Regions from separate parts of the Pseudomonas sp. Arb-4-2C genome, predicted to be linked through region 4. Evidence: predicted binding sites of a transcription regulator. Region 4 holds the regulator's gene; each other region holds the start of a gene.
What was found. Region 4 encodes FliA, which starts transcription of late flagellar genes. Its sites were predicted from a motif close to CTAAAGTTTNNNNNNNNNNNGCCGNTAA; they were not measured.
Positions count from the first base shown of each region.

Region 1: AC0J41_RS00445 (methyl-accepting chemotaxis protein) is a predicted target of FliA. The motif match lies at 3,907-3,934, and genes of this name have one in related genera.
Region 2: AC0J41_RS20370 (flagellar protein MotY) is a predicted target of FliA. The motif match lies at 3,180-3,207, and genes of this name have one in related genera.
Region 3: AC0J41_RS27375 (methyl-accepting chemotaxis protein) is a predicted target of FliA. The motif match lies at 3,950-3,977, and genes of this name have one in related genera.

Region 1 is NZ_CM146899.1:98,689-104,457, forward strand. It holds gene mscK (mechanosensitive channel MscK) at 1-120, opposite strand, end outside; gene AC0J41_RS00440 (potassium/proton antiporter) at 155-1,897, opposite strand; gene AC0J41_RS00445 (methyl-accepting chemotaxis protein) at 2,225-3,850, opposite strand; gene AC0J41_RS00450 (hypothetical protein) at 4,128-4,358, shown strand; gene AC0J41_RS00455 (cell division protein ZapA) at 4,355-4,657, shown strand; gene AC0J41_RS00460 (methyl-accepting chemotaxis protein) at 4,757-5,769, shown strand, end outside.
Region 2 is NZ_CM146899.1:4,500,026-4,505,794, forward strand. It holds gene AC0J41_RS20360 (hypothetical protein) at 119-703, shown strand; gene AC0J41_RS20365 (argininosuccinate synthase) at 858-2,075, opposite strand; gene AC0J41_RS20370 (flagellar protein MotY) at 2,205-3,113, opposite strand; gene pyrC (dihydroorotase) at 3,274-4,320, shown strand; gene rnt (ribonuclease T) at 4,317-4,994, shown strand; gene AC0J41_RS20385 (peroxiredoxin) at 5,073-5,675, opposite strand.
Region 3 is NZ_CM146899.1:6,016,138-6,021,906, forward strand. It holds gene AC0J41_RS27360 (TonB-dependent siderophore receptor) at 1-2,191, opposite strand, end outside; gene AC0J41_RS27365 (FecR domain-containing protein) at 2,279-3,280, opposite strand; gene AC0J41_RS27370 (sigma-70 family RNA polymerase sigma factor) at 3,280-3,780, opposite strand; gene AC0J41_RS27375 (methyl-accepting chemotaxis protein) at 4,110-5,769, shown strand, end outside.
Region 4 is NZ_CM146899.1:1,330,948-1,336,716, forward strand. It holds gene flhA (flagellar biosynthesis protein FlhA) at 1-1,277, shown strand, start outside; gene flhF (flagellar biosynthesis protein FlhF) at 1,289-2,629, shown strand; gene fleN (flagellar synthesis regulator FleN) at 2,743-3,573, shown strand; gene fliA (RNA polymerase sigma factor FliA) at 3,570-4,310, shown strand; gene AC0J41_RS06060 (chemotaxis response regulator CheY) at 4,478-4,849, shown strand; gene AC0J41_RS06065 (protein phosphatase CheZ) at 4,868-5,656, shown strand; gene AC0J41_RS06070 (chemotaxis protein CheA) at 5,711-5,769, shown strand, end outside.

The DNA of each region.
Region 1 (5,769 bases), 1.2 Mb from region 4:
AAGCTTGTCCAGGCTGGCCTGCACGGCTTCGCTGGACGGCGGTTCGGCGGCGTACAGCGGGCCGACGGAAAGACTCAGGCCCAGCAGGGCCGCGAAAAAGAAGGAGCGCAGGGTAGGCATAGAGACCGGTCAAGCAAGTGATAGTGGACGCAGTTTAGAGGAAGAGCCCGGGGCCCGGGCGACTTCCTTCGGGGAATCTGACGCCCACTTTGCCGATCTTGTTCCCGTCCATGACCGCGACCGTCCAGTGGGTGTTGTTCCACTCTACCTGGTCGCCAACGATCGGTGCACCACCGACCTTGTGGGCAATGAACGCACCCAGGGTCATGTCCGGATCGATGCCCTCGGCAGGCAACCCGTAAAGCGCTGCAACCGCTTTAAGCTGGGCGTCTCCTTCGAGTACGAAGTCGCCGAAGAAGCGCAGATCCAGACCGCGTTGCGGCGCCTGGCTGAACAGTTTGCCGAGGGCCGGCAGGTTGTGTTCATGGCCGATAACACACAGCAAATCATCGACTTCCAGCACCGTACTACCCGACGGATGGAGCAGTTGCTGACCGCGAAACAGGGCGGCGATGCGCGTGCCTTCGGGCATTTTCAGTTCACGCAGGGGCGAACCGATGCACCATTTCTCCGCGCCGAGCTTGTAGACGAACAGTTCCCACTCACTGGTGATGTGCACTTCCAGCGCGGAACGGGAGATCGGCGCCGGCTCTGGCGGCACCGTTACCTTCAACAGTCTGGCGACCCATGGCAGGCTCGTGCCCTGCACCAACAGCGACACCAGCACGATGAAGAACGCAAGGTTGAAGTACAGCTGCGCATTCGGCAGCCCGGCCATCAGTGGGAACACCGCCAGAATGATCGGCACCGCGCCGCGCAATCCGACCCAGGAAATAAACGCCTTCTCGCGGCCATGGAATGCCTTGAACGGCAGCAGGCCGACAATCACCGACAGCGGCCGGGCGAACAGAATCATCCACAGTGCCAGGCCGAGGGCGGGCAGGGCGATCGGCAGCAGGTCATGCGGGGTGACCAGCAGCCCCAGCACGAGGAACATGCCGATCTGTGCCAGCCACGCCATGCCGTCGAGCATGTGCAGGATGCCGTGACGACTGCGCACCGGACGGTTGCCGATCACCAGACCGCACAGGTAAACGGCGAGGAAGCCGCTGCCGTGCAGGGCATTGGTCAGGGCGAACACCACCAGGCCGCCGGCGATCACCAGAATCGGATAGAGGCCGGTGGCAAGGTTGATCCGGTTGACCAGTTGCAGCATCAGCCAGCCGCCGCCCAGACCGATCACGCCGCCGATGCCGAACTCGCGGATCAGGTGGGTCAACAGGCTCCAGTGCAGGCCGGTCTGGCCGCTGGCGAGCATGTCGATCAGGGTCACGGTGAGGAACACCGCCATCGGGTCGTTGCTGCCGGACTCGATTTCCAGGCTGGCGGTCACCCGTTCGTTGAGGCCTTTGCCGCCGAGCAGCGAGAACACTGCTGCGGCGTCGGTGGAGCCGACGATAGCGCCGATCAGCAGGCCCTGGATCAGGTTCAGGTCGAACAGCCACGCAGCGGCCATGCCGGTCAGCCCGGTGGTGATCAGCACCCCGACCGTCGCCAGCGACAGCGCCGGCCACAAGGCCACGCGGAAACTCGAGACCCGGGTGCGCAAGCCACCGTCGAGCAGGATCACTGCGAGTGCGAGGTTGCCGACCAGGTAGGCCGTGGGATAGTTATCGAAAATGATCCCGCCGCCATCGACCCCGGCGGTCATGCCAACCGCGAGAATGATCACCAGAATGGGGATGCCGAGACGGGAAGAAAGTGAGCTGACAAGAATGCTCGCACCTACCAGCAACGCGCCGATCAAGAACAGGCTGTTGATGGTCGTCGCATTCAAAGGCAGTACTCCAGAAGCGTAAAGACGGGCACAAACTGACCATGCAGTCTGCGTGCCAGCGATTCTAACCTGTTGAAATGTGATGCTGTCAAAAAGGTTTTTCAGTGGGGGATGCAGATTTGGGTTCGGCTTGAGATCGCTGCCCTCACCCTGGCCCTCTCCCGGAGGCGGAGGGGACTGACCGAGTGGCTCTCTCGAGTTACATCGACCTGAAATAGCGAGTCGAACTCAGGTTTTGAAAAGCACGAAGATCTGCTCCCTTTCCCCCTCGCCCCCTTTAGGGGGAGAGGGTTGGGGTGATGGGGCGCTCTTGATCTTGCTTTTAGATCAAAGGCTGAACCGCCCAACCATATTGTTCAGATCCAGCGCCAGGCGCGACAGCTCGTTGCTCGCCGCACTGGTCTGATTCGCGCCGGTGGCCGACTGCACCGACAGGTCGCGAATGTTCACCAGGTTGCGATCCACTTCGCGGGCCACTTGTGCCTGCTCTTCGGCAGCGCTGGCGATCACCAGGTTGCGCTCGTTGATTTCAACGATCGCGGTGTTGATGGTGTCCAGCGACAGACCGGCGCCACGGGCGATGTTCAGCGTCGATTCGGCGCGCTCGGTGCTGTTGCGCATCGAATCCACGGCGTGTTCGGTGCCGCTCTGGATGCTGCCGATCATCCGCTCGATTTCGCTGGTCGACTGCTGGGTGCGGTGTGCCAGGGCACGGACTTCGTCCGCCACCACGGCAAAACCGCGCCCGGCTTCACCGGCACGTGCCGCTTCGATAGCTGCGTTGAGGGCCAGCAGGTTGGTCTGATCGGCCAGGCCGCGAATCACGTCTAGCACCTTGCCGATGTCACGGGATTCGTTCGCCAGATCACCGATCAGGGTCGCAGTGCTCTGCACATCGGCGCTCATGCGTTCGATGGCGCTGACGGTTTCCTGTACCAGGTCACGGCCGTCGCCCGCCGAAGTGGTGGCGTTCTTCGAGGCTTCCGAAGTGCTTACCGCATTGCGTGCGACTTCTTCCACGGCACTGGTCATTTCGTTGACGGCGGTGGCGGCCTGTTCGATTTCGTTGTTCTGCTGGGTCAGGCCACGGGCGCTTTCGTCGGTGACGCTGTTCAGCTCTTCGGCAGCGGAAGCCAGCTGGGTGGCGGAGCCGGAGATGCGCTGCAGGGTGTCGCGCAGTTTCGATTGCATCTTGGCCATGGCCGCCAGCAGGCGCCCGGCTTCGTCGGTGCCGTCAACGTGGATCGGCTGGGTCAGGTTGCCTTCGGCAATGGTTTCCGCCGCGTCCAGCGCTTTCGAGATCGGCTTGGTGATGCTGAGGGTCAGCAGCCAGGCGAACAGGAACGTCAGGCCAGTGGCGACGACCAGCAGGGTGACCACCAGATTGAATGCCGAGGAGTATTGCTCGGCGGCCTGTTGGTTGGTTTCGCTGATCTGCTGGCCATTGATTTGCATCAGGCGGTTGAGCACGCTGTTCATCGCCTCGGAGTTGTCGAGCAACTGGGTGTTCAGCAGGTTGCGCAACTCGTCCACCTGATTGTTGCGCGACAGGCTTTTCATCCGGTCTTCGATCTGGCGGTACTGGCCGAGCAACTGCACGTACTGATCGTACGCGGCGCGCTCCTGCGGGCTGACGATCAGCGGCTCATAGGCGGTTTGGGCGGCGCGGATCTGCTGGTTGCGCATCTCCAGCAGCTCGACGGTTTTCTGCTGCACGTCCGCTTCACGGTTGACCAGCAAACGGTACGACAGCACCCGCAGGCGCAGGGTCAGTTGCGTGAACTCGTCGAGGTTCTTGATGCTCGGCACACTGCTGGTGGTGATGTTCTCGGCAGCGCCGCGGATTTTGCTCATCTGGTTCAAGGCGAACACGCCGAGGATCAGCATCAGGCCGCCGATCAGGGCGAAACCGGTGAACGCCCGGGGGGCGATATTCATATTGCGAAGGGACATGGCGTGATACCAAAAAGGGCCGCATCCATGCGGGCTGAGACTGCTGTATGGATGACTTATCGGTCATACGACTAAAGTCTTGAGGCAGTGTGCGTATTTGTCGCATAAGGGCCTGGGCGACGAAGTGCAGGAACCAGATCGGCAGATCGCAGTCTTTAAAACTCGCAAGAACGGTCGGCCGCCAGGAAAATCAAGGCCTTGCGCCGGTTTAACCCTGGCATCCGCAGTGACTTTTCTTTATCGTACGCGCCCTTTGAAAAACGCCTGGAAGATCAAAATGTTGGAAGCATCCCTCAGCCAATTGGAACAGCTCGTCAGCGACCTGGTGCAACAGAACCAGACCCTCACGCAAACCAACCAGACCCTGTCCACGGAACTGGCCCAGGCCAAGGATGAAAACGAAAGCCTGCAACTGAGCCTGATGGAACAGGAAGAGAAGCACGGCGCCACCGCAGCGCGCATCCAGGCCCTGGTTGATCGCGTCAACGCAGGTCCTGTCAGCGCATGAACCACGGCACCGCAGGGGTAAAAGTCATCTCCATTCTCGGGGAGGACTATTCGATCAAGGCACCGGCCGGGGAAGAACAGACCCTGCTGGACGCCGCACTGATGCTCAAGGCCGCACTGGCCGACACCAAACGCAAATACCCGACGCTGATCGGTGACCGCTTGCTGGTGCTGGCAGCCATGAATCTGTGCTCGCAGCAGATCGAAATGAAGAAGCAGCACCAGGAAGAACTCGACCGTTACCAAGAGCAAGTCAGCGCCACGGTCGAAACCATCGCCAAGACCATCAATCAGGGTTGATGGGGTTGCGCACAACCAAAGAATAGATTGTCGATTGAGTTGTATACAATCGGCACGGCTGTTGCATTGTTTCGGCCACTTATTCTTTGGGGGTGCTCCATGCAGTTGTGGCGACGCAGTATTCAATGGCAGCTGATTCTCAGCATGGGCACCGCCCTGCTGTTCAGCATCCTGATCGTGGTTGGCATTTATACCCTGGTGGTCAACCGCCTCGCCCAGAGCTATCTGGTCGAACAAGCGCTGCCGTCGAGCATCGAAGCGACGCGCAATGACATCGAACGCATCCTCGTTCAGCCACTGACCGCCGCCAAGGACATCGCCAGCAACACGATGGTGCGCGACTGGCTGGCCTCGGGTGAAGACAGCGGAAAAACGGCGGCCTTCGCGCAGTATCTGGAAGGTATCCGCGCCGAACATAAAGCCTTCACCGCATTGATCATCGGCGCCGAATCCAATCACTACGTCACCGAAAAAGGCCTGGACCGCACTCTCAGCCGCGCCAAGCCGGCCGATGCCTGGTTCTATTCCTTCCTCGACAGCAACCAGCCCCGCACCCTGAATATCGACAACGACGGTGCTACCGGAGAATTGGCGCTGTTCATCGATCTGAAGGTCGAGCAGGCGGGCAAAGTGGTCGGCGTGGCAGGGCTTGGCCTGAGCATGAAAGAGCTGTCGGAGCTGATCCACAACTTCAGCTTCGGTGAGCGCGGCAAGGTCTATCTCGTGCGTTCTGACGGTTTGATCCAGGTTCATCCTGAAGCGCAATACAGCGGCAAGCGCACCTTGAGCGAGCAGATCGGCGCCAGCGCTGCGCAAAACGTCTTGGGTCAAAAAGTTGCCGTGAACAGCAGCTTCCAAAGGGACGGCGAAGACTTCCTCGTCTTCAGCCTGCCGTTGCGCGATCTTGGCTGGACCCTGGTGGCCGAAGTGCCGCAGTCGCAGATCTATGCCGAAGCCCGCAAAGCGATGTGGATGAGTGGTGGCATCGGTCTGGCGGTGGCGCTGGTGTGCCTCGCCTTGGTGGTGTGGCTGGCGCAAGGTTTGGTGCGGCCGATTCGTCAGGTAACAGCCGCGCTGGTAGCAATCGGTAGCGGCGGTGGAGATTTGACCCA
Region 2 (5,769 bases), 3.2 Mb from region 4:
AAGACACTTCTACCCAACTGACTTTTTTAATATAAAAAAGACCGCCATCCGTAGAACTTTAAACTCCCCACAACCCATTCAACAACCACAATGGAAAATACACTAATGAGCAAACACCATGATAAAAATCAAAAAGAAAATCACCAATCCCATGACTGTAATTGTGATATTTGCATTTATTTCCGAATCATCGGCGGCCATTTCCCTGCCCTTTCTTGGCAGTAATGAACGGGAAATCTATGTCTGGTTTTTAATCAGCTTTCCGTTTTACCTGCTACTGCTGTTTTTCGTGACTCTCAACTTCAACTACCGTTCACTGTATGCGCCTTCGGACTTCAACAAGGACGACAGTTTCTTGAAGATCGCCGACGAGTTGAAGAGCATCAGGAGCAGCGCGTATTCGCCAGACCCGCCATGGATTGAGCACAGCATTCGACTGCCCAAGCGGATCGGCACGTTGCGTACCATAGACATTCGCCCGCTGAGCAGCGCACAGGCGTTCAGAAATATGGCCGAACACTTTCCGCGTCCCGACAAACAATCGGCCGAGGCAGTGTTACTTCTGACCGATCCTGCATCTGACATTCTGTTCAGGCAAATCACGCTCAGCCTCCTCAAACAATCGAAGAAAGGCACAGGCGGAGTAACCATTATTGCTCACAACGTGAATACGCTGAGCACTGCGATTCTGGGGGAGGTGTGATGCCCCGGGTCGAGGACAGATGTGGACAATCAAGAAAATGGCGGGATTGAACATAGCCACAAGCGCGAGTGGAAGAAGGTCAGGCAAGTACAGAACAAAAAAATGGCGGCTGTGTCACTGGGACCAGCCGCCATTTCCTACAGGCCTGCGAGGCTTAGAACAACTTGCGGCCCTTGTTGGCAGCAATGCGCATGCGCAGCGCGTTGAGCTTGATAAAGCCCGCCGCGTCGGCCTGGTTGTAAGCACCGCCGTCTTCTTCGAACGTCGCGATGTTGGCATCGAACAGCGAATCGTCGGACTTGCGGCCGGTCACGATCACATTGCCCTTGTACAGCTTCAGGCGAACCACACCGTTCACGTTGACCTGCGAAGCGTCGATCATCTGTTGCAGCATCAGACGCTCCGGGCTCCACCAGTAGCCGGTGTAGATCAGGCTGGCGTACTTGGGCATCAACTCGTCTTTGAGGTGAGCGACTTCGCGGTCCAGGGTGATCGATTCGATGGCGCGGTGCGCGCGCAGCATGATGGTGCCGCCCGGGGTTTCGTAGCAGCCACGAGACTTCATGCCCACATAACGGTTTTCAACGATGTCGAGACGACCGATACCGTGAGCACCACCGATCTGGTTCAGCGTCGCCAATACGGTGGCCGGGGTCATTTCAACGCCGTCCAGCGCAACGATGTCGCCGTTACGGTAAGTCAGTTCCAGATACTGCGGCTTGTCAGGAGCGTTCTCTGGCGAGACGGTCCAGCGCCACATGTCTTCTTCGTGCTCGGTCCAGGTGTCTTCCAGCACGCCGCCTTCATAGGAGATGTGCAGCAGGTTGGCATCCATCGAGTACGGGGATTTTTTCTTGCCGTGACGCTCGATCGGGATCGCGTGCTTCTCGGCGTAGTCCATCAGTTTCTCGCGGGACAGCAGGTCCCACTCACGCCATGGAGCAATCACTTTCACGCCTGGCTTGAGCGCGTAGGCGCCCAGTTCGAAACGCACCTGGTCGTTGCCCTTGCCGGTAGCGCCATGGGAAATGGCGTCAGCACCGGTTTCGTTGGCGATTTCGATCAGGCGTTTGGCGATCAGCGGACGTGCGATGGAAGTACCCAGCAGGTACTCGCCTTCGTAAACGGTGTTGGCGCGGAACATCGGGAACACGAAATCGCGCACGAACTCTTCGCGCAGGTCATCGATGTAGATTTCTTTGACACCCATGGCCTGAGCCTTGGCGCGAGCCGGCTCGACCTCTTCGCCCTGACCCAGGTCAGCGGTGAAGGTCACCACTTCACAGTTATAAGTATCCTGCAGCCACTTGAGGATCACCGAAGTGTCCAGGCCGCCGGAATACGCCAGAACGACCTTGTTTACGTCCGCCATGCCATCACTCCACGGGGTTCTACGGAAAGCCGAGGAGTCTACCGCTCAAATGCGATAATTTACAGAGGCGCGACAGCTTAAGACGACAAAGCGACAGAATCTGTCGAGAGCGCGACGATGACCGGCAGGTCAGGAAGTTGCCGCAGTATTGCCTGGCGTGCTGGCTTGCGGCGCTGGAGCGGCGGTCGGCGCCACCCGCGCGAGCTTCACGCTGACCCGGCGATTCTTCGCCCGGTTGGCCGCATTGGTGTTCGGAACCAGCGGGTATTGCTCGCCGTGGAAACGCACGGTGATCTGCGATTCGGCGATGCCGTTGGCCTTGAAGAAATCGACCACCGCCAGCGCACGACGGCGAGACAGTTCACGGTTGGTCAGACGGTTGCCGCTGTTGTCGGAGTGGCCGTCGAGTTCGATATGATTGACCGTCGGATCAGCCTTCATGTATTCGAGCATCACTTGCAGCCTGGCCTTGGCATCGGCATCCAGGTCGGTACCTTCACCGGGGAAGCCGATCTGCGACTGTTTGACCTGATCGAAATTCTGCGGCAGCAATTTCGCCACACACATCTGGTAGTCGTTGAAAGCCTTGCTGAACTTGACAGGCAGCAGGCGTACTTCAGACACCCGGCCATCGCCGGAAGCACGGCGCACCACCGGGCTGCGACCGTCGAGCAAGCCGCTGATCAAGCCACCGGCCTGAGATTGCGAACTGTTGAACAGCACGTTGCCGGTGCCGATCCTGACACTGCCCAGATAGATGTCGTTGCGCCCCGGCTGCCATGGCGCGGCGGCCGCGAGCAAGGTCGCCGAACCGCCGCCGAGCATGGCGTTGTAGGCATTCAGGCGAAAAATCGCCTGCTCACCGGCCTTGCGCACGAACTGGCCCGAGCCGAAATCGGTGATCGGCTGGGTCAGGCGGCACTCGAACTTGTCGCCCTCGACCGTCCACTCAATGTTCTCCAGACGAGTCTGGTAGGTGAGCGCCATCGCGGGAAGGCTGGCAAACACACTGAGCAAGGCTAAATATCGCTGGCGCACGGGAGGCTCCATTGGCTTCTGTAACACAAAGACCGATTCACACTATGTTTACGGCATACCTACGGGATATCGGAAGGTTCCCGCAAAACTTGATAGCGAGTGCCTGCAAGAGTCTTTTCCGGTAGCATTCCCCTCAGTTTGACCCGCCTGGAATCCCCTCATGTCCGACCGCCTGACCCTGCTGCGTCCCGACGACTGGCACATTCATCTTCGCGATGGTGCCGTGTTGACCAATACCGTTGCCGATGTTGCGCGCACCTTTGGCCGCGCCATCATCATGCCCAACCTGGTACCACCGGTGCGCAATGCCGCCGAAGCCGACGGCTATCGCCAGCGGATTCTCGCTGCCCGCCCGGCCGGCAGTCGCTTCGAACCGCTGATGGTGCTGTACCTCACCGACCGCACCCAGCCCGAAGAAATTCGTGAGGCCAAGGCCAACGGTTTCGTGCACGCCGCCAAACTGTACCCGGCCGGCGCCACCACCAACTCCGATTCCGGGGTGACCAGCATCGACAAGATCTTCCCGGCGCTGGAAGCCATGGCCGAAGTCGGCATGCCGCTGCTGATCCACGGTGAAGTCACCCGTGGCGATGTCGACGTTTTCGATCGCGAAAAGATTTTCATCGATGAACACATGCGCCGTGTGGTCGAGCGTTTCCCAACGCTCAAAGTGGTGTTCGAACACATCACTACCGGCGACGCCGTGCAGTTCGTCAACGAGGCTTCGTCCAACGTTGGCGCGACCATCACCGCGCACCACCTGCTGTACAACCGCAACCACATGCTGGTGGGCGGGATTCGGCCGCACTTTTATTGCCTGCCGATCCTCAAGCGTAATACGCATCAGGAAGCCCTGCTCGACGCCGCCACCAGCGGCAGCGCGAAGTTCTTCCTCGGCACCGACTCGGCGCCGCATGCCCAGCACGCCAAGGAAGCCGCCTGCGGTTGCGCCGGCTGCTACACCGCCTACGCCGCTATCGAGATGTACGCCGAAGCCTTCGAACAGCGTAACGCGCTGGACAAGCTCGAAGCGTTCGCCAGCCTCAGCGGCCCGCGCTTCTACGGCCTGCCGACCAATACCGATCGCATCACCCTGGTCCGTGAAGAATGGACCGCCCCGACCAGCCTGCCATTCGGCGAGCTGAACGTTATCCCGCTGCGCGCCGGTGAAAAACTGCGCTGGCGCCTGCTGGAGGAACACGCGTGAGTGAAGACCATTTCGACGACGAACTGGACGGTCAAGGTGGCGGCGGCGGTTCCCGTCATCCAATGGCAGCGCGTTTTCGCGGTTACCTGCCAGTTGTCGTTGACGTAGAGACCGGGGGCTTCAATTCGGCCACCGACGCTCTGCTGGAGATTGCCGCGACCACCATCGCCATGGATGAAAAGGGTTTCGTTTACCCGGACCACACCTATTTCTTCCGCGTTGAGCCGTTTGAAGGCGCCAACATCGAAGCAGCAGCGCTGGAGTTCACCGGGATCAAGCTTGATCATCCGCTGCGCATGGCGGTCAGCGAAGAAACCGCACTGACCGACATCTTCCGTGGTATTCGCAAGGCACTGAAAGCCAACGGCTGCAAACGGGCGATCCTGGTCGGCCACAACAGCAGCTTCGACCTTGGCTTCCTGAATGCCGCCGTGGCCCGACTGGACATGAAGCGCAACCCGTTTCATCCATTCTCCAGCTTCGACACCGCGACGCTGGCTGGCCTGGCGTACGGTCAAACGGTGCTGGCCAAGGCCTGTCAGGCCGCCGACATCGACTTCGATGGCCGTGAAGCGCACTCGGCGCGGTACGACACCGAGAAGACGGCCGAGCTGTTCTGCGGCATCGTCAACCGCTGGAAACAAATGGGCGGCTGGGAAGATTTCGACGACTGATTGATCATCGTCGGGCAAATCCCGCGCATAAAAAAACCGGCCACTTGGGCCGGTTTTTTTGTACCTCGACGTTGCGCCTTACAGGGCCGCAGCGTTCTCGGTCAGGTACGCCGCAACGCCTTCTGGCGAAGCGTTCATGCCTTTGTCGCCTTTCTTCCAGTTGGCAGGGCAGACTTCGCCGTGCTCTTCGTGGAATTGCAGAGCGTCGACCAGACGGATCAGCTCTTCCATGTTACGGCCCAGCGGCAGGTCGTTGATGATCTGCGAACGGACAACGCCTTTGTCGTCGATCAGGAACGCGCCACGGAAAGCCACGCCGCCTTCGGACTCAACGTCGTAGGCCTTGGCAATGTCGTGCTTCATGTCGGCAGCCATGGTGTATTTCACCTGGCCGATGCCGCCATTGTTGACCGGGGTGTTGCGCCAGGCGTTGTGGGTGAAGTGCGAGTCGATCGAAACGGCGATCACTTCTACGTTGCGTGCCTTGAAGTCGGCCATGCGGTTGTCCAGAGCGATCAGCTCGGACGGGCAGACGAAGGTGAAGTCCAGTGGGTAGAAGAACACCAGACCGTATTTGCCTTTGATGGCCGAGGACAGAGTGAAGCTGTCAACGATCTCGCCATTGCCGAGTACGGCCGGGACAGTGAAGTCAGGGGCTTGTTTGCCTACGAGTACGCTCATGGATATCTCCTGGTGAATAACTTGAAGTTCAGGGTCCGGGCCAGCCTGCCACCCTCAGGCGACAGCCCTGTGACACGAACCCTCTTCGCAAGGG
Region 3 (5,769 bases), 1.6 Mb from region 4:
GACGCGGCGCCTGAGTGGGCGAATTGCCTTTGTTCTGGATCACGTCGGTCGGTGTGCTCAGGGTGCTGACCATCGACTTCGAGTACTCGATATCGGTGAAGGTATAGCTGCCGAGTACTTTCAGGTTGTCGGTCAACTGCATGTGCGCTTCCAGCTCCAGACCCTGCGAACGGACAGCGCCTACAGCTCGGTAGAAGTTTTCCTGCGGCAGTTTGGTCGCCAGGTTCTCCTGATCGATGTGAAACAGCGAAGCGGTGAACAGGTTGTCGGTGCCCGGTGGCTGATACTTCAGGCCGACTTCCCACTGCGCCCCATCGGTCGGCGGCAGCGGATTGCCGGCGCTATCGGCATACGAGTTCGGGTTAAACGACTCGGAGTAGCTGATGTACGGTGCCAGGCCGTTATCGAACAGGTACAGCGCGCCCGCGCGGCCGGTCAGCTTGGTGCGTCGGTCATTGATTTGCGTGCCCAGCGGGCGGCCTGCTTCGGCGATGCGGTTTTCATCGGAGGTCTCGACCCAGTCCTGACGCAGGCCCAGCGAGAAGCGCCATTGGTCCATCTCGATCAGGTCTTGCAGGTACACCCCGGTTTGTTCCAGACGCCGCAGGTAGCTGGTCTCGCCGTACATGTTGATCGCCGAGTTGCCATAGATCGGATTGAACGCATTGATCGGCGCCAGGCCGCCACTGGTCCAGTCGACCACCGTCTTGCGCCGCTGATAGTCCGCGCCCATCAACACGGTGTGCTTGGTGGCACCGGTGAAAAATTCGGCCTGCAGCATGTTATCGATGATGAACGCATGCAGGCGTTCATCACCGCCTGTGTAGTAGCGGTTCAGTTCGTTGCTGGTCGGCGTCGTCCAGCCGTAGGCGTAGACCTGATCCATGTTCACTTTGGAGTCCAGGTAACGGAAGTTCTGTCTTGCGGTGAAGACATCATTGAAGCGATGTTCGAACTGATAGCCGAACGACTGCTGATCCCGCGAATAGCCGTCAATCCCCGGCTCGCCCTCGAAGAAGTGCGGTGAGATACGGTTGCCATTGCGCTGATGAATCGTGCCATCCGCCGGCACGCCACCGTGGTAGCCGCCATCCGGATCGTGCTGCAGATAAGCCTGCAGCGTCAGCGAAGTGTCTTCAGAGAAATCGATGCTCAAGGTGGGTGCGAGGGCGAAGCGTTTTTCCTTGTTGTGGTCGAACTGTGTGTCGGACTGGTCCGTCAAACCGGTCAGACGATAGGCAATGCGCTTGTCGTCATCGACCGGGCCGCTGAAGTCAAAACCAACCCCGCGCTGACCTTGGGTGCCGACCGTGGCCTGGACCTGATGATAGGCCTCGTACAATGGCTTCTTGCTGGTCAGCGCCACCAGGCCACCGGGCGAGCTACGGCCGTACAACACCGACGATGGACCTTTGAGAATGTCCACGCGCTCGAGGAAATACGGATCGACCTGCATGGTGCTGTAGGTGCCGCTGTCGCCCATCGACTTGAGGCCGTCGAGGTAGATGTTGTCCACCGAACCGTCGTTGAAGCCGCGCATTGCCACGTAGTCGTAGCGGTGGGTTGCGCCGTAAGGGTTGGTCAGCACCCCGGGGGTATAGCGCATCGCCTGGGAGACGGTCTGTGAGCCTTGGTCGTCCATTTGCTGGCGAGTGACCACGGATACGCTTTGCGAGGTTTCCAGCAACGCAGTACTGGTCTTGGTGGCAATCTGGCTGTGGGTGGCGTTGTAGCCTTCCATGCTGCCCAGTGCGTTGCCGAGGGCAAAGCCTTTGATATCGGTGGTTGGCAGCGCCAGTGCGTTGCTGTCGCTGACAGAATGCAGAATGTAGCTGCTACCATCCTCGCTCACTGCTTCAAGGCCCGAGCCCCCGAGCAAATGGCGCAACGCCTGGTCGGTTGAATACTCGCCCTGCACGCCCGGAGACCGCCGCTCCTGCGTTTGCTGCGGGGTCATCGACAGGGTGATGCCAGCCTGGCGCGCAAACTGGTTCAGCGCCTCACCCAGCGGGCCGGCGGCGATGTTGTAGCGATGACTGCTCGCTTCACTGGTATTGGCGGCGAGGCTCAGGCCAGGCAGCACACCAGCGCCCAAAACTGTGGAGAGCAGGGCGGCGCGAATGGCGTGGCGCAGCAGGCCCGATTCGGCAGTGAAATTCAGAGGGTTCTTACAGGTGATGCGGACAGTCATTGTAGGTTTCCGTGGGAAGTCGCAAAGGCTGAGTTGAAGTGCTTACTGACCAAGCCGGACTTGTCGCGAAAACCCGCCAAAATAATTTCAGGCCACTGCTTCCAGCGTGACCCACCATCGGGTGCGATAACGCAATTGCACCGGCAGGGTCTGCGGCAGGATGGCCAGCAGCTTGTCGGTGTCCTCCAGGCGAAACACGCCGGACAGGCGCAAATCCGCCACGGCCGACGCACACGTCACGAAGCCCGGCCGATAACGTGCGACCTCGTTGAGAAAATCGCCCAGGCGCATATTGCGAGTCACGATCAAACCGTCGACCCACGCACCCGCGTCCATATCCGGTGGCGGTGCCAGGCGTACCCGGTGGTGCTCGATCAGGTAAGTCTGGCCGGCGAGCGCCTCAACCGAGGTGCCACCGCTGTGGATGGCCACGCGCCCGGTGGTGACGCTCAGCCGCGTGCAATCGCTTTCCTGGCGGAGGATGAAGCGGGCATCAGTCGGTTCATAGGTACCGTGACGACTTTGCACGCGAAGCGCTCGGTTGAAGGCCGCGCCTTGATCGTTGCCGCCGCAAGTGACGATGATTTCGCCGCGAGTGAGTTTGATCAGCCGTTGCTGCGCGGTGTAATCCAGATCCACCGCGCTCGCGGTATTGAGCTCGATCCGCGTGCCGTCGGGCAACTGGAAGCCGCGGCGTTCGCCGGTCGCCGTGGCGTAGTCGGCGCTCCATTGCTGCCAGGCCGAGGTGTCCTTGGCTACCCAGGCGGCGGAACCTGTCAGCAAGGCGCCGGACAACAGTTTCAAAGCCTGTCGCCGTCCGAGCCCCTGTGCACTGTTTTCCAGTGTATTGAATGCCACCTGAGTGCCAGGCACTGCGCGCAGGTTATGGCTCAACTCGGCCTGCAGCGACTGCACGCGCTGCCAGGCCAGTTCATGTTCATGATGTTCGGCGCGCCACGCCTCGCACTGGCTGCTCAGGCGAGCATTTCCATGGTTGTTGCGCAGCCGCAGCAGCCAGTGAATGGCTTGTTTGACCACCTGTTGCGGCGGTTCGGCACGGCGCCCTGCCGAGAGGTTATCCACAGGCATCAGCTTGCGTACCGCAACACGTAGCAGTTATACAGCGCATCGGCGACGTAACGTTCCACCGAGCGCAGCGACAAGCCCATCTGTTCGGCGATCTGCTTGTGGGTCAAGCCTTCGCACTGCGCCAGCAGAAACGCCTGTCGCACCTTCGGACGCAAGCCTTCAAGCATGCGCGCGATGCTTTCGAGCAATTCGATCACCAGGGCGCGGGCCTCGGCGCTCGGGATTTTGGCTTCGGGCAAATGGGCGATGGATTCGAGATAGGCGCGTTCGATTTCTTCACGGCGCCAATGGTCGATCACCAGACCACGGGCGATGGTGCGCAAAAAAGCGCGCGGGGCCTTGAGCTCCAGGCGTTCGGTGCGTTGCAACAGGCGCACGAAAGTATCCTGCGCCAGATCCGCCGCATCCGCGGCATTGCCCAGCCGCGTCCGCAGCCACGCGTTGAGCCAGCCGTGATGACTACTGTAAAGCGCCTGCACTGCAAACTCAGGTGAGGACATGAACGCGACAGCCCGAACGTCACAAATGATAATTAGTCGCATTTTTATCAAGGGCTGTGAATTTTGCAACCTCCTCTCGCATAACGTTCTTCAAAAACCTGACAGCGAGCGCTCTGGGACGCCGTTCGGCGGGAATCTGCCAGAAATGCCGTGCATTTCCCACACAGCCCTAAGATTTCTGCAAATGGTGCCGACAGACTGGTGAGACATGCGTGCACCAAAGTAGAGCGGCCATCAGAACGCTGCCTACCAGCTATTGGACATTTGGAGCTACATGGAATGTTGCATCCCGGAACGCATCCCCACTTTTGCATAAGAAGTCCCATGAAATGAATCTCAAGTTCAGCCATAAAATCCTGTTGGCCGCCTCGGGCGTCGTGGTCCTGGCTTTCGCTTTGTTCACCCTCTACAACGACTATCTGCAGCGAAACACCATTCGCCAGAACCTCCAGTCCTCCGTGCAGCAGGCCGGTGATCTGACCGCCAGCAGCGTGCAGAACTGGATGAGCGGGCGGATCCTGGTACTGGAAAACCTCGCGCAGAACGTTGCTCACCAGGGCAAGGACGCCGACTTCCCGGGGCTGGTCGATCAACCGGCCTTCACCTCGAACTTCCAGTTCACCTACGTCGGCCAGGCCAACGGTGTGTTCACCCAGCGCCCGGACGCGAAGATGCCGGACGGTTACGACCCACGTCAGCGCCCTTGGTACAAGCAAGCCGTTGCCGCCGATAAAACCATGCTGACTCCGCCGTACATGGCCGCAGTCGGTGGTCTGGTGGTGACCATCGCCATGCCGGTGAAAAAGAATGGTGAGCTGCTCGGTGTGGTCGGTGGTGACCTGAGCCTGGAAACCCTGGTGAAGATCATCAACTCGGTGGACTTCGGTGGCTTGGGTCATGCGTTCCTGGTCAGCGGCGACGGTCAGGTGATCGTCAGCCCGGACAAGGATCAGGTGATGAAGAACCTGAAGGACATCTACCCGAACTCCAGCGTGCGCATCGAGAAGGGCAACCAGAACGTGGTGCTCAACGGTCAGGAACGCATCCTGTCGTTCACCCCGGTCAGCGATTTGCCGAATGCCGAGTGGTACATCGGTCTGTCGATCGATCGCGACAAGGCCTACGCGGCGCTCAGCCAATTCCGTACCTCGGCGCTGATCGCCATGTTCGTGGCGGTCGCCGCCATCGCGCTGCTGCTGAGCCTGCTGATCAACGTCCTGATGCGTCCGCTGACCACCATGGGCCGTGCGATGCAGGACATCGCCCAGGGCGAAGGCGACCTGACCCGTCGTCTGGTCGTGGAAGGCAAGGATGAGTTCGCCGAACTGGGCAGCTCGTTCAACCAGTTCGTCGAGCGGATTCACGCGTCGATTTCCGAAGTGTCGTCGGCCACCCGTCACGTACATGATTTGTCGCAACGGGTGATGGCATCGTCCAACGCCTCGATCGTTGGTTCCGACGAGCAAAGTGCACGCACCAACAGCGTGGCTGCAGCGATCAATCAGTTGGGCGCCGCCACCCAGGAAATCGCCCGCAACGCCGCCGATGCTTCGCAACACGCCAGCGGCGCGAGCGAGCAGGCCGATGACGGCCGTCAGGTAGTTGAGCAAACCATCCAGGCGATGACCGAGCTGTCGCAGAAGATCAGCCTGTCGTGCACCCAGATCGAAACCCTGAATGCCAGCACTGACAACATCGGCCACATCCTCGACGTGATCAAAGGCATTTCGCAGCAGACCAATCTGCTGGCCCTCAACGCGGCCATTGAAGCGGCGCGTGCCGGGGAAGCCGGACGTGGTTTTGCGGTGGTGGCGGACGAAGTGCGCAACCTCGCCCATCGCACCCAGGAGTCGGCAGAAGAGATCCACAAGATGATCACCTCCTTGCAGGTCGGTTCACGCGAAGCCGTGACCACCATGAACGCCAGTCAGGCGTCCAGCGAAGAGAGCGTTGAAGTGGCGAACCAGGCCGGCCTGCGACTGGTCAGCG
Region 4 (5,769 bases):
TGTTCGCTTCGCCAAAAGCCTTGGCGGTGGCGGCAGGTCTGATGGCGGTCATGGGCCTGGTGCCGGGCATGCCGCATTTTTCGTTCCTGAGCATGGCGGCGCTGGCTGCCGGTGGCGCGTACCTGTTCTGGAAAAAACAGAACGTGGCCAAGGTTCAGGCGCTGCAAGAGGTTCAGCGTCAGCAGGAACTGCTGCCGTCGCCGGCCCGCGCCATGGAAACCAAGGAGCTGGGCTGGGATGACGTGACCCCGATCGACATGATCGGCCTGGAAGTCGGCTATCGCCTGATCCCGCTGGTGGATCGCAATCAGGGCGGGCAGTTGCTGGCGCGGATCAAGGGCGTGCGCAAGAAGCTCTCGCAGGATCTGGGCTTCCTGATGCCGACCGTGCACATCCGCGACAACCTCGATCTGGCGCCGAGCGCTTATCGCCTGACCCTGATGGGGGTGATCCTGGCCGAAGCCGAGATCTACCCGGACCGCGAACTGGCGATCAACCCGGGGCAGGTCTACGGCACGCTCAACGGCATTACCGCCAAAGATCCGGCTTTTGGCCTGGAGGCGGTGTGGATCGAAGTCAGTCAGCGCGCCCAGGCGCAATCGCTCGGTTACACCGTGGTCGATGCCAGTACCGTGGTCGCGACCCACTTGAACCAGATTCTGTACAAGCACTCCAGTGAACTGATCGGCCACGAAGAAGTGCAGCAACTCATGCAATTGCTGGCCAAAAGCTCGCCGAAACTGGCTGAAGAGTTGGTGCCGGGCGTGGTTTCACTGTCGCAGTTGCTCAAAGTGCTGCAGGCGCTGCTGGCCGAACACGTGCCGGTGCGCGACATCCGCAGCATCGCCGAGGCCATCGCCAACAACGCCGCCAAGAGTCAAGATACCGCCGCCTTGGTGGCCGCAGTCCGCGTCGGCGTATCCCGCGCCATCGTCCAAAGCATTGTAGGCACTGACTCCGAGCTGCCTGTGATCACCCTGGAACCAAGGTTGGAACAAATATTGCTCAATAGTCTGCAGAAGGCAGGACAAGGCTCGGAAGAGGGCGTTCTGCTGGAGCCAAGCATGGCCGAGAAGCTGCAGCGTTCGCTCATCGAAGCGGCGCAGCGCCAGGAAATGCAAGGTCAACCGGTGATCCTGTTGGTAGCAGGCCCGATACGCGCGATGCTCTCGCGTTTCGGCCGCCTCGCCGTCCCGGGGCTGCACGTGCTGGCCTACCAGGAAATTCCGGACAACAAGCAAGTGACCATCGTTGCGACAGTAGGGCCCAACGGCTGAGGTAGTGGTTTATGCAAGTTAAGCGTTTTTTCGCCGCCGATATGCGTCAGGCCATGAAGCTGGTTCGTGATGAGCTGGGCGCTGATGCCGCCATCATTGGCAACCGCCGCATTGCCGGCGGCGTCGAGCTAACGGCGGCGCTGGATTACAAATTGTCGGCGCTGGCGCCACGGGTTCCGAACATGGAACTTGAGGACGAGCTGCGCAAGACCCAGTCGCGCATCGTTACCGCCCAGGCCGAGCTGAGCCTGCGTGGCGAAGCCGACGGCAACACCAATCGCCAGTTGTTCGCCGGTCTGCCGTTGACGGCCGGTCTGCCGCTGACCGCTGCCGAGCCGTTGAGCGAACCGACTTACGCCGCCCCGGCGCGCCCGGCCCCGGCGCCTGCGCAGTCCTCCGGCGGGATTGACCCGCGTGCACTGGATTCGATGCGTTTTGAATTGAACAGCCTGCGCGAGCTGATGGAAGTGCAGCTCGGCACCCTGGCCTGGAATCAACTGCAAGGCAGCCGTCCGGCGCAAGCCAACCTGTATCGCCGTCTGCAACGTATCGGTCTGTCCGGCCCGTTGTCGCGCGACCTGCTGGCAATGATCACCGACATCGAAGAGCCTCGTCAGGCCTGGCGCATGCTGCTCGCACATCTGGCGCGGATGATTGCCGTACCGGAAGTCGAGCCGCTGGAAGAGGGTGGAGTGATTGCCATGGTCGGCCCGGCCGGCATGGGCAAGACCACCACCCTGGCCAAGCTCGCCGCGCGCTACGTGCTCAAGTACGGCGCGCAGAATGTGGCGCTGGTCAGCATGGACAGCTTCCGCATCGGCGCTCAGGAACAACTCAAGACCCTGGGCCGGATTCTCAACGTGCCGGTGACGCACGTTGATCCGGGCCAGTCGCTGGTTCAGGCGCTGGATCCACTGCTGCGCAAGCGCGTGGTGCTGATCGATACTGCCGGCCTGCAGGCCAGCGATCCGGCCCTGCGCATGCAGCTCGAAAGCCTGGCCGGTCGTGGCATCCGTTCAAAAAATTATCTGGTCCTGGCAACCACCAGCCAGAAACAGGTTCTAACCGCCGCTTATCACAGTTACAAGCGTTGCGGGCTTGCCGGGTGCATCCTGACTAAACTGGATGAGACAGCAAGCCTGGGCGAAGTGTTGAGCCTGGCAATCAGTCATGAACTGCCGGTCGCGTACCTGACCGATGGCCCACGGATTCCGGATGATCTGCATCTGCCGCGCCGCCATCAACTGGTCAGCCGCGCCGTCAGCGTGCAAATGCAGGAAGAACCCAGCGAAGAAGCCATGGCTGACATGTTCGCTGATATCTACCACAGCCCGACCAAGCAGGTTGGCTGAGGTAATGAACCGTTTTTGTACCTACATCGATGGTCTGCCATGCATTGTTCCGGTTGAGAACGCGCAGCCAGTAATGTGGCCTCCGTCTATGCAAGACAAGGTAAAGAAATAACATGGGCAGCATGCATCCCGTACAGGTGATCGCGGTGACCGGCGGCAAAGGTGGCGTCGGCAAGACTAACGTGTCAGTGAACTTGTCTCTGGCGTTGGCAGAGCTTGGCCGTCGGGTCATGCTGCTGGACGCCGACCTGGGGCTGGCGAACGTCGACGTTCTGCTGGGACTGACCCCCAAACGTACCCTGGCCGACGTGATCGAAGGTCGCTGCGAGCTGCGCGACGTGCTGTTGCAAGGTCCCGGCGGGATCCGCATCGTGCCGGCCGCCTCCGGCACCCAGAGCATGGTTCACCTGAGTCCGGCGCAACATGCCGGTCTGATTCAGGCCTTCAGCGACATCGGCGACAACCTCGATGTGCTGGTGATCGACACCGCTGCAGGCATTGGTGACTCGGTAGTCAGCTTTGTCCGCGCAGCCCAGGAAGTGTTGCTGGTGGTCTGCGACGAGCCGACTTCGATCACCGATGCCTACGCGTTGATCAAACTGCTCAATCGCGACTACGGCATGAACCGCTTCCGCGTCCTCGCCAACATGGCGCAGAGCCCGCAGGAAGGGCGCAACCTGTTCGCCAAGTTGACCAAGGTCACGGATCGCTTCCTCGATGTCGCCTTACAATACGTCGGCGCGGTGCCGTACGACGAAAGCGTGCGCAAGGCAGTGCAGAAGCAGCGAGCGGTCTATGAAGCCTTTCCGCGTTCCAAGTGCGCGCTGGCGTTCAAGGCGATCGCGCAGAAGGTCGATACCTGGCCGCTGCCTGCCAACCCGCGCGGTCACCTTGAGTTTTTCGTCGAGCGCCTCGTGCAGCAAACGGCAGGGCCTGTGTTATGACCGCCAGCGGTATGAATTACTACAAGAAGTCGGCACGTGACGCGCAGTACGAGTTGATCGAGCGTTACGCGCCACTGGTCAAGCGCATTGCCTATCACCTGCTGGCGCGCTTGCCGGCGAGTGTGCAGGTCGAAGATCTGATTCAGGCCGGGATGATCGGCCTGCTCGAAGTCTCGACCAAATATGACGCCAGCAAGGGCGCCAGTTTCGAAACGTACGCGGGCATTCGAATCCGCGGTGCGATGCTCGATGAAGTGCGCAAAGGTGATTGGGCGCCACGCTCGGTTCACCGCAACACCCGTATGGTCAGTGACGCAATTCGGGCAATTGAAGCTAAAACCGGCCGTGATGCTAAAGATCACGAGGTTGCGGCCGAACTCCAATTGAGTCTCGACGATTACTACGGGATTTTGAATGACACGCTGGGCAGCCGGCTGTTCAGTTTCGACGACCTGTTGCAGGACGGCGAACACGAAGGGCTGCACGAGGATGGCGCCAGTTCTCATCTTGAGCCGTCACGCGATCTGGAAGATGAACGCTTCCAGGCCGCGCTGGCGGACGCGATTGCCAATTTGCCGGAGCGTGAGCGACTGGTGTTGGCGCTGTACTACGACGAAGAGCTGAACCTCAAGGAGATCGGTGAAGTCCTTGGCGTCAGTGAATCGCGGGTCAGCCAGTTACACAGCCAGTGCGCGGCCCGCTTGCGGGGGCGTTTGGGGGAGTGGCGAGCGCGCTGAAGGCAGTGTGGGGACACTGCGAACGAGGCTGGTGCGGTGATGAACGGCACCGGTCTTGCTCTGTTGTGCTCCAGACAGTCATCGAGTGCTTTGCCGGATTGATTGAAATGGCGCGTCCAGGTGCTGGGCGCGTTTAAGACTGCTTGGAGGTCGAATTGGACAAGAACATGAAAATCCTCATCGTTGATGACTTCTCAACGATGCGGCGGATCATCAAGAACCTGCTGCGTGATCTGGGGTTCACCAACACCGTCGAGGCCGACGATGGCACGACTGCCATTCCGGTGCTCAACAGCGGAAGCATCGACTTTCTGGTAACGGACTGGAACATGCCGGGCATGACCGGTATCGACCTGCTGCGCCACGTGCGTGCCGATGAAAAACTCAAGCACCTGCCCGTGCTGATGGTGACTGCAGAAGCCAAGCGCGAGCAGATCATCGAGGCCGCTCAGGCCGGTGTGAACGGCTACGTGGTCAAACCTTTCACGGCTCAGGCGCTGAAAGAAAAAATCGAGAAGATTTTCGAACGCATCGGCTGATGAACGCGCGGGGGAGCTATGGAGCATAACGAATCTTCACAGGGCGATTTCGAATCGACCCTGAAAAAACACGCGGTCGAACTGGTCGAGAGCCTTGAAAAAGGCAGGTTCGGCGACGCTGTGCAACTGATCCATGAGCTCAATCAGACCCGTGACCGCGGCCTGTATCAGGAAGTGGGCAAGCTCACACGCGAACTGCACAGTGCGATCGTCAACTTCCAGATCGATCCGCACATGCCGCAGGCCGAGGAAGTGTCGCAAATCACCGACGCCACCGAACGCCTGGGCTATGTGGTCAAGCTGACCGAAGCCGCGGCCAACCGCACCATGGATCTGGTGGAAAGCGCCACCCCGGTCGTCAATGGTCTGGCTGAGGAAGCCCAGGCCCTGAGCACCGACTGGGGCCGTTTCATGCGCCGTGAGGTCGGGGCCGAAGAGTTCCGCGAGCTGGCGCGCCGGGTCGACGGTTTTCTGTCGCGCAGCAGCACGGGCAACCGTGCGGTGTCGAGCAACCTTAACGACATCCTGCTGGCTCAGGATTACCAGGACCTTACCGGTCAGGTGATCAAGCGCGTGACCCAACTGGTCACCGAAGTCGAAAGCAATTTGCTCAAACTCGTCCTCATGGCCAGTCAGGTGGACCGCTTTGCGGGCATCGAACACGACCGCGCCGCGATGCTTGCAGAAAAAGATCCACAAAAACATCTCTCGCAGGGTGAAGGTCCGCAGATTCATGCCGATAAACGAGAAGACGTTGTGTCCGGTCAGGACGATGTGGACGATTTGTTATCCAGCCTTGGATTCTAGAGTTTTGGAATTTTAGGTTTTTTGGGTTTTTAGACCTGTAGGAGCACCCCATTAATGAGCTTCGGCGCCGATGAAGAGATCCTTCAGGATTTCCTGGTTGAGGCCGGCGAGAT